DNA from 2 places in the Cyanobium sp. NIES-981 genome. Region 1 is predicted to be linked to the other one. Evidence: riboswitches for the same ligand, from Rfam matches in the RefSeq annotation. Region 1 holds a riboswitch; the other holds the start of a gene.
What was found. A riboswitch is a leader RNA that binds a small molecule or an ion and turns the genes downstream of it on or off. The one in region 1 is predicted to bind cobalamin.
Positions count from the first base shown of each region.

Region 2: another riboswitch for cobalamin. It lies ahead of CBM981_RS07875 (HupE/UreJ family protein); the one in region 1 lies ahead of CBM981_RS02675 (HupE/UreJ family protein).

Region 1 is NZ_LT578417.1:513,895-518,232, forward strand. Features, by position in the region: gene cobW (cobalamin biosynthesis protein CobW) at 1-983, opposite strand, end outside; gene CBM981_RS02675 (HupE/UreJ family protein) at 993-1,607, opposite strand; cobalamin riboswitch at 1,622-1,776, opposite strand; gene CBM981_RS02680 (pentapeptide repeat-containing protein) at 1,804-2,325, opposite strand; gene CBM981_RS02685 (uracil phosphoribosyltransferase) at 2,365-3,027, shown strand; gene CBM981_RS02690 (hypothetical protein) at 3,052-3,411, shown strand; gene ilvD (dihydroxy-acid dehydratase) at 3,442-4,338, shown strand, end outside.
Region 2 is NZ_LT578417.1:1,536,192-1,540,529, reverse strand. Features, by position in the region: gene CBM981_RS07885 (MFS transporter) at 1-1,077, opposite strand, end outside; tRNA gene CBM981_RS07880 (tRNA-Gly) at 1,183-1,253, shown strand; gene CBM981_RS07875 (HupE/UreJ family protein) at 1,328-1,936, opposite strand; cobalamin riboswitch at 1,964-2,103, opposite strand; gene CBM981_RS07870 (pyridoxamine 5'-phosphate oxidase family protein) at 2,177-2,740, opposite strand; gene CBM981_RS07865 (hypothetical protein) at 2,737-3,078, opposite strand; gene CBM981_RS07860 (PhoX family phosphatase) at 3,075-4,338, opposite strand, start outside.

The sequences.
Region 1 (4,338 bases):
TCTCGGGCGGGCTGATCGCCGGATCCCCCGGCCTCGAACCAGCTCTCGAGCCGGGGACCCACCGCCTGGATCATCAGTGGCCGGGCCTTGCCTGGAAGGAGCAGCCGCCCTTTCACCCTCACCAGGCCGCTCTCACGGCAGAGCTGGGCCACGGCCGCTTCCACCTGGGGCCGGCTCCAGACGCCCATCAGCCGGAGCGCCACGGCATCCATGGCCACATGGCTGTGGTCATGGTCGTGGGGCTCCCCGGCCTCCAGGAGGTGGTCGTCGTCGCGGCCGTGGAGCCCCAGCACCAGGGCGGGGTCGATCCGGCCCCGCTCCATCGGAACAATCGGGGTTCCAGGCCGGACCAGGGCCTCCACCCGCCGCCGCACCCGTTCCAGACCGGCGGCGTCGAGGCCATCGGCCCGGCTCACCAGCACAAGGTCGGCACACTCCAGCTGCTCGGCGAACAACTCGTCGATCGCACTGGCATGGTCCAGGCTTGGATCCGCCTGACGCTGGGCCTCCAGGGCCCCGGGATCCGCCACCACAGCCCCCTGGGCCAGCGCTTCACCGTCCACCACGGTGACCACACCATTGACCCGGGTGCGCGAGCGGATCTCGGGCCAGCCGAACGCCGCCACCAGCGGCTCCGGCAAGGCCAGGCCGCTGGTCTCCACCACGATGCCGTCCAGCTGGTCTGCTCTCTGCAGCAGCAGTTCCATGCTGGGCAGAAAGTCGTCCTGCACGGTGCAGCACAGGCATCCGTTGGCCAGCTCCACCAGGCGCTGGTCGATCTCGTCCTCAGGGCAGAAGCCGCAGCTGCGCAGCAGATCCCCGTCGAGCCCCACCTCACCGAATTCATTCACCAGCACCGCGAGGCGCTGGCCACCCCTGGTGAGCAGTTGCCGCAGAAGCGTGGTCTTGCCCGCACCGAGGAAGCCGGTCACCACGGTGACGGGCAGCCGCCGGGGCGAGGGCGGCACGACTGGCGTTGTCATGGAGGCTCCTCAGCTCACAGCATTGGAGAGGGCAAGGGAGGCACTGGCACCCACCAGCAGCAGCCCCGACCAGCGCAGCCCACGCGCCGGGATCCTGGCGGTGAGGCGCCGCAGCAGCGCCAGGGCGAACACCAGCAGGGCGGCCTGGCTGAGCAGCAGCCCGGCGGCGTAGAAGCCGATGGGCATGGCGGTCCATCCCAGCACGGAGCCGCTGAGCACGTAGCCATGCACGCCCATGCACGGCAGCAGCACGGTGGTCGGCAGCCACCTCCACAGCACCAGGGCCACCACCGCCAGGGTGCCGGCCACGATGAGCTCGGCGCCGGGAAGGCCCGGGGCGAGCAACCCGGCCAGACTCCCCAGCATCCCGACGGCCAGCAGGGTCAGCATCCAGAGGCCGCGACGCTGCAGACCCACCAGGGAGAGGGCCAGCAGGAAGAGCAGATGATCAGGGCCGATCACGGGGTGGAGCAATCCGCTCACCAGGCCGTTCAGGGGTGTCGGCTGCAGTGCATTGACATCGAGCAGGTGGTGGGCCCTGGCGGGCAGGCCGAGCGACAGGGCCGCGCCAGCCGCCGCCAGGGGCAGGCCTGCCGCCCATGGGGCTCTGATGGAAAAGGACATGGTTCGGTCCGCGCCGAGAGTTCAGGAAATCCGGCGGGCGTTCTGACTGGGCACAGGGAGCCAGGCTCGATCTGCCTTCACAGCTGCGGGACAGTGCCGGTCTTTCACCGGCTTTCCCCGTTGCCTCCGCTGGCTGATCACCAGCGGAACCGGACCCCGATCCTATGGGCAGGGCCCCGGACCACCCCCAGCGGCCTCAGCGGCAGGCCAGGCTGTCGCGGGTCGCGACTCCGGTGCTGGGATTCACACCCGTGGCGCGGGCACACAGGGCCTTCTGCTCGGGCAGGTCCAGAACGGCGTCACTGAAGTCAGCCCCGGTGATGCTGCTGCCCTTGAAGCGGCTCTGCATCAGCATGGCGTTGCGCAGGATGGCCCCTTCCAGGTTGCTGTCATCGAAGCGGGTCGCGTAGGCCACCACGTCCTCCAGATTGGCGGCGCTCAGGTTCGCCTCGCGCAGCGAACTGCCGTTGAACACGGCTCCGCGCAGGTCGGCCTCGCTGAAGTCGAAGCCCTCCAGGCTCGCCTTGAGGAACTCCTGCTGGCGCAGGTTGCGGCCATGCATGTCGGGTTGGAGATCCTGCAGGGCCCTCTGGCCCCGCAGTTCAGGAGCCGTGATCGCCTGAGCGGCCGGCGTCGAGCCGATCAGCACCACGCCCAGCAGGCAGGCCGCCACCAGCTGGCGGCCCAGGGTCAGCAGCAAGGAACGGAGGCGGCCCATCGGCACACAACTACGGTGAAGCCTCAACTTATGGCAACCATGGGGATGACCCTGCGGGTGGTGGTTCCTCCCCACCCCCTGATCGGCCACTGGCTCAGCGTGCTGCGCAACCGGCACACCCCCCCTGCCGTGTACGCCACGGCCACGGCGGAGCTGGGCCGCTGGCTCACCTATGAGGCCCTGCGCGACTGGCTGCCCCAGCGCAGCACCCCGATCGAGGGATGCCTGGGGGCTACCGAGGGCAGGGTGGTGGATCCGGGGGTGCCGCTCCTGGCCCTGCCCGTTCTCACCGCCGGCCTGGGCCTGTGGGACGGGGCTCGCCAGGTGCTGCCCGCCGCCCGGGTGCAGCATGTGGACCGCTGCGGCAGCACCCTGCCGGCATCGATCGAGAGCCGTTGCGGTGTGCTGGTCTTCGCCCCTGAAGTGGCCACGGGCCACAGCCTGGTGGCTCTGCTGGAGCAGCTGGAACGGCGTGGCGTGAGCGGAGACCGCCTGCGGGTGGTCGCGACCCTGGCCTCCGGGCCTGGCCTCTCCTTGCTCGGTGAGCGCTTTCCCTGGCTCACCCTTTACACCAGCTGCGTGGATCCGGGTCTCACCGAACGGCAGGAGATCGAACCTGGGATCGGCAGGGTGGCCGAGCGCCTGTTCGCCCTGCCCGCCACGCCAGCGGCCGACGCTGCTGTGGCGGGCACCACTGCCTAGGCTTGGGGCAGTTCCAGGCTGCAGATGGCAGGCCCGCATGCGGAATCCGGCGCCTCGCGCGGCCGATCGTCCACCTACCCGGCGGCCGCTGCGGCGGGGGATTCCTCGGCCCTGCTGATCAGCGCCCTGGCCGGTGCCGTGATCGGCGCGGCGGGACTGGCCTGGTGGTTGCTCTCGGAAGCCGAGAAGCGGCGCCTCCGCGGCCGCCAGCAGCGCGCCCTGCGCCTCTCCCGGCTGCAGGACAGCGGCGGTGGGCTCGACGAACCGACGGCGCTCCCGGGCTCCGAACGGAATGACCGCGAGCTGCACGACAAGGTGCATCAACTCAACGAGGCCATCGACGCCGTGCGTCGCCAGCTCGAGGCGATGGCCACCGGCCGGTAGGTTGCCTGGCAGGCACTTTCCGCTGCGGCCATGCTCCGTTCCGATGCGATCACCCAGGGCGTTCAGCGTTCGCCCAACCGGGCCATGCTGCGGGCCGTGGGCTTCGGTGATGACGACTTCGGAAAGCCGATCATCGGCATCGCCAACGGCTACAGCACCATCACGCCCTGCAACCTGGGGCTCAACGACCTCACCCGGCGAGCCGAGCAGGCCGCCCATGCCGCCGGGGCCATGCCCCAGACCTTCGGCACCATCACGGTGAGCGATGGCATCTCCATGGGCACCGAGGGGATGAAGTATTCCCTGGTGAGCCGCGAGGTGATCGCCGATTCGATCGAAACCGCCTGCAATGCGCAGAGCATGGATGGTCTGCTCGCGGTCGGCGGCTGCGACAAGAACATGCCGGGAGCCATGCTGGCGATGGCCCGGATGAACATTCCGGCGATCTTCGTGTATGGCGGCACGATCAAGCCCGGCAAGCTCGGCCCCTGTGACCTCACGGTGGTGAGCGCCTTCGAGGCCGTGGGCCAGTTCTCGGGGGGCCGCATCGATGCGGCGGAACTGCTGGCGATCGAAAAGAACGCCTGCCCCGGTGCCGGCAGCTGCGGCGGCATGTTCACCGCCAACACGATGAGCTCGGCCTTCGAAGTGCTGGGCCTCAGCCTCCCCTACAGCTCCACCATGGCGGCGGAGGATCCGGAGAAGGCCGAGAGCGCGGCCCGTTCCGCCGAGGTGCTGGTGCGGGCCATCGCCGCGGGCATCCGTCCCCGCGACCTGCTCACCCGGGAAGCCTTCGAGAACGCCATCAGCGTGATCATGGCCGTGGGCGGCTCCACCAACTCGGTGCTGCACCTGCTGGCCATCGCCCGCACCGCTGGCGTGGAACTCAGCATCGACGACTTCGAGAAGATCCGCCAGCGCGTGCCG
Region 2 (4,338 bases), 1.0 Mb from region 1:
CGTGCCCAGCAGCAGCAGCAGCCTGATGGCATTGCCGGGCCAGGCGAAGGCCTCCATCGAGCTGTCCAGGGGCTGGAGCAGCATCACGCTGAGGCAGGCAGCGATCCACAGACCGCCGCCCCAGCGCAGGGCCGCCAGCCGGCCGCGGCGGTGGGACACCGCGGTCCAGAGCCAGAGGCCGCCCAGCGAACTGACCAGAAACGGCAGCAGGATCAGCTTGCTGATGCTTTCGGGCACCTCCATGACCACCGGCAGAAAGAACAGGGACACCGCCTGCATCAGCTGCAGGGAGCACCAGAGCAGGAGATAGAGGCCCAGCACCATGCCGAAGCGGCCGTTCCGCACCACCCGGCGCAACAGCCGCCGGGTGGTGCCGGTGGACCGTTCCGGGCGCTGGCACTGGCGGGCGGCGGGGATCAGCCCCCAGCCGCACAGGAGGGCGGAGGCGGTGATGATCAGCCCGGCCACCAGCCCCACGGGCAGGTAGCTGCTGGCATCACTGAGGTCGCGCACCAGCACGCCCGCCAGCAGGGCCGCCGTCACGGTGGCCAGGATCGATCCGGTGAAGCGGGCCGTGTTGAGCCGGGTGCGCAGGGAGACATCGGTGCTGAGCTCCGCCGCCAGAGCCGTGTACGGCAGGTTGACGCAGGTGTAGAGGCTGTTGGCCACCACCGAGACCAGCAAGAAGATGGTGAACTTGGTCCACAGGCTCTGCCACGGGGGCAGCCACCACATGGCCGCCATCGCCACCCCGAGCGGGGCGGCGCTCCAGAGGATCCAGGGCAGCCGCGGCCCCCAGGGGCTGCTGGTCTTGTCGCTCAGCCAGCCCACGATCGGGTCGTTGATGGCGTCCCAGAGGCGCCCCAGCCCGTAGGCCAGCCCGGCCAGCCAGGGGGGCAGGCCGGCCGCCACATAGAACCGCAGCAGGTAGAAGCCGATCAGGGAGGCCCCCATGCCGGTGCCGACGTCCCCCAGGCCGTAGGCCCAGAGCAGTCGCTGGCGTGGGCCGCCGCGCAGGTCGGCGGCATCTGTGAGGGGCGCCGATGCCGGAGGCGCTTCGCGGGCGGTGGTCGCCAAGGGCGTGGGGAGCGTTCCGGACGCAGGCCATAATGGCCGAGCCCTCAGGCCGCGGAGCCCCCAGCCGCCGAGCCCGAGGACTCACGCCAGTACGTGTGTACTGATGCGGGCGTAGTTTAGTGGTAAAACCTCAGCCTTCCAAGCTGATGATGCGGGTTCGATTCCCGCCGCCCGCTTCACGGAGCAAAGCTCTCAGAGAGCCACTTCTCAGGGAGCGACTACAGAGCACCGGGCTTCAGTGCACCGGGCTTCAGAGCACCAGAGCGCGGAGCGGAGCCAGGGCCATCACGCCGCCGAACAGGGCCAGCAGCAGCGCCACCGCCGCCGTCCAGCGGGTGGGCAGGCGGCGCAGCAGCAGGTAGCTGCCGCCGCTCACCAGCAGGGATGCGGCGCCGGATCCGGCCCACCACAGGGCGGAGGCGACGCCCGCGGGTGCTTCCTGGCCGTGGAGCATGGCATGGACCGCCACGGCCGTGGCGATCAGGCCCCCGCAGAGCCCCAGGGCCGGCGCCTGGCTGGCCCTGGGGCTCTGCAGCACCAGGGCGGCCACCGCGGGCACCGCCAGGGCCGCCAGCAGCTCGGCGGCGGGCAGGCCGCCGCCCAGGGCGCCGAAAAGCCCGCCGGCCAGGGCCCCGGCCAGCCCCCAGAGCAGCAGCTGGGAGGAGAGCCAGGAGGCTGCGGCGCCCACGGCGATCAGGAGCAGCAGATGGTCGGTGCCGGCCAGGGGGTGCAGGAAGCCGGCCGCCAGCCCGCCGCTGGCGATGCTGTGGGCCTGGGCAGGCTGGCCCGCCAGCAGGGCCGTACCGGTGGCGAGGGCCACCAGCACGGCCAGGGAACGGGTGCTCGGGAACTGGGGCATGGATTCTCCCGGTGTCCGCGCCGGGCAGAAAGGAATGGGGAAAACGGCGAGCGTTCTGACTCGGGAGCCGGGCTCCCTCACAGCTGCGGGACAGTGCCGGAGTTGCACCGGGCTTTCCTCCTTGCCTTCCGGCGGTGGCCCCGGAAACCGTCTCCCGCCCATTCTGCGCACAGGGGGCGATCGGGGGGCACGGGCGTGGGCTGGGCAGTGGGCGTGGGCTGGGCGGTGCGGACGGCCGGCTCAGGGGTTGAGGATCTCCTCCCGCCATCCCTCCTCGCGACGCCAGCGGCGGCGGCGATGGGGGTGGCCCACCAGCTCCAGCAGCTCCACCTGCCCGATCCCGATCCGCAGCAGCTGGAAGTGCTCCGGCATGGGGACGTCGTCGGCCAGGTCTGCCGGGAAGGGCGCCCCAGCCTCCAGGGGGGCTCCCGGGGCGGGCCAGCCCCAGAGCGCCCGGCCGCCCGGGCTCAGGCCCCGCCAGTGCCGTTGCCGCTCGCCCATCTCCAGGTCGGGAGGCAAGGCGAGAAGCCGGCCGCGCAGGCGGAACTGGCAGCGGGCCCGGCTCAGCAGCCAGCAGAGCTCCACCCCGGGCTGGTGGCGGAGCTCGGCTGCCTTGGCACTGCGCCCGTCGGTGAGCAGATCGAGGCTGGCGCCATCGGCCCAGCCCCGGAACACCAGGGTGCGCAGCCGCGGGGTGCCGTCAGCGGCCACCGTGGCCAGCTGCAGCCAGCGGGCCGCGGGCGAGCGGCCTTCCCGCTGGCGTGCCCCCTTCAGCAGGGGGCGCCAGGGGGGCAGGTCGCTCACGCGGCCTGGGCCTGGCGGCGCTGGAGCATCACGGCGGCGGCGCCCGTGGCCGCCAGGCCCAGGGCGCCGCCCACGGCCAGGAACACCAGGGTCTGCAGGGCCAGCAGGACCAGCCCGATGGCCGAGGCGGTCTTGATCTGGATCCGGGATTTGATCAGCAGGGTGAGCAGCAGCAGCACGGTGGCCTGCAGCCCGGCGATCCTGGCCACCAGGGCCGGGCCGCTGAGCGGGCAGAGGGGGCAGGGAGGGAGCATCGGGGCCGGGAGCAGCCTGCCCATGCTGGCGGGAACGCGGGCCCTGCTGCCGGCCCGCCCGGAGCTGCCGGCAGCAGGGCTCACGGCAGCAGGGGCCCGCCGCTGGCGCGGCGGATGGCCACGATCCCAGGACGGGGCGGCCGGCCCGGAACGCCGGAGGGCCAGTTCGAGCCCAGGGGCACCGTGCGCTCCTGCACGAAGGAGGTGCCGCCCCGGTCCACCAGGGGGGTGCGCAGGATGGTGGAGGCGTTGGCCGCTCGGGTGCCGTTCAGTTCACCGGGGTGCTGCACGGCCAGGAAGAGCGTGTGCTGCCCTGCGTCGAAGCAGGGGCCGGTGAGCTCGCACTCCATGGGGCCGGTGGCGAAGCAGAGCGCTTCTCCCCGGGCCGGGCCGTCCTTCGGCAGCACCCAGCAGCTGTTGTTGCCGAAGGGATCGCCCGGGTCCGGCCGCGAGGAGCGATCGGTCACGAGCCACACGTTGCCGGAGCGGTCCACCTCCAGGTTGTCGGGGTTGGCGAAGCCCATGCCCCCCTGCCAGGGGGGGCCGCCCACCGCCACCATCTGCCAGCGGAAGCTCCCGCTCCGGCCCCCGTCCCGCCCACCGCTCCGCTCACCCCTAGCCGGGTTGCCATCGGTGAGGCGCATCACCCAGCCGTGGGGCCAGGTGGGCTCGCCACCCGGGCCCGAGAAGATGGCGGGATCCGCCCGCCCTTCCTCCGGCTCGCCCCCCCCGGCCGTGAAGGCGATCAGCAGATCCCCCGTGGTGGGATCGATCACCGTGTCTTCCGGACGGGCCGTGGCGGTGGCCCCCACGGCATTGGCGGCGCCGTGGGCATCGATCAGGATCGCCCCGAGCCGGGCCTCGCCTTCGCCTGGATAGAGGGCCGCCAGTGAGCCGAACCGCTGCCGGTAGGCGCTCACCTCGGCGTCACTGGCCAGGGCGACGGCGCCGGGGCGGCCGCGGTCGTGGTGGGGCACCAGCGTGGGCTGGTTCAGCCCCCAGCGCCCGTAGTGGCTGGGCCGCTGCGGCTCCACGCGGGTGCCGGGCAGCAGCGGGATCCAGCGGCCGCGGCCATCGGCGCCGAAGCGGGCCACCTCGAGGCGCCCCCGGGTGAACAGGCCGGAGTTGGCCGGGTCTTCGGGATCCTCGATCCGGCCGGTGCTCACGTAGCGGTAGAGGTGTCCGCCATGGCGGTCGCAGCCGGAATACACCACCAGGGGCCGGCCGGCCTCGGCCTTCACGGCCACCGCCTCGTGGCGGAAGCGCCCCAGGGCCGTGTGCTTCACCGGCGGCCGGTGGGGCCGGCGCGGATCCACCTCCACGATCCAGCCGTACTTGTTGCCG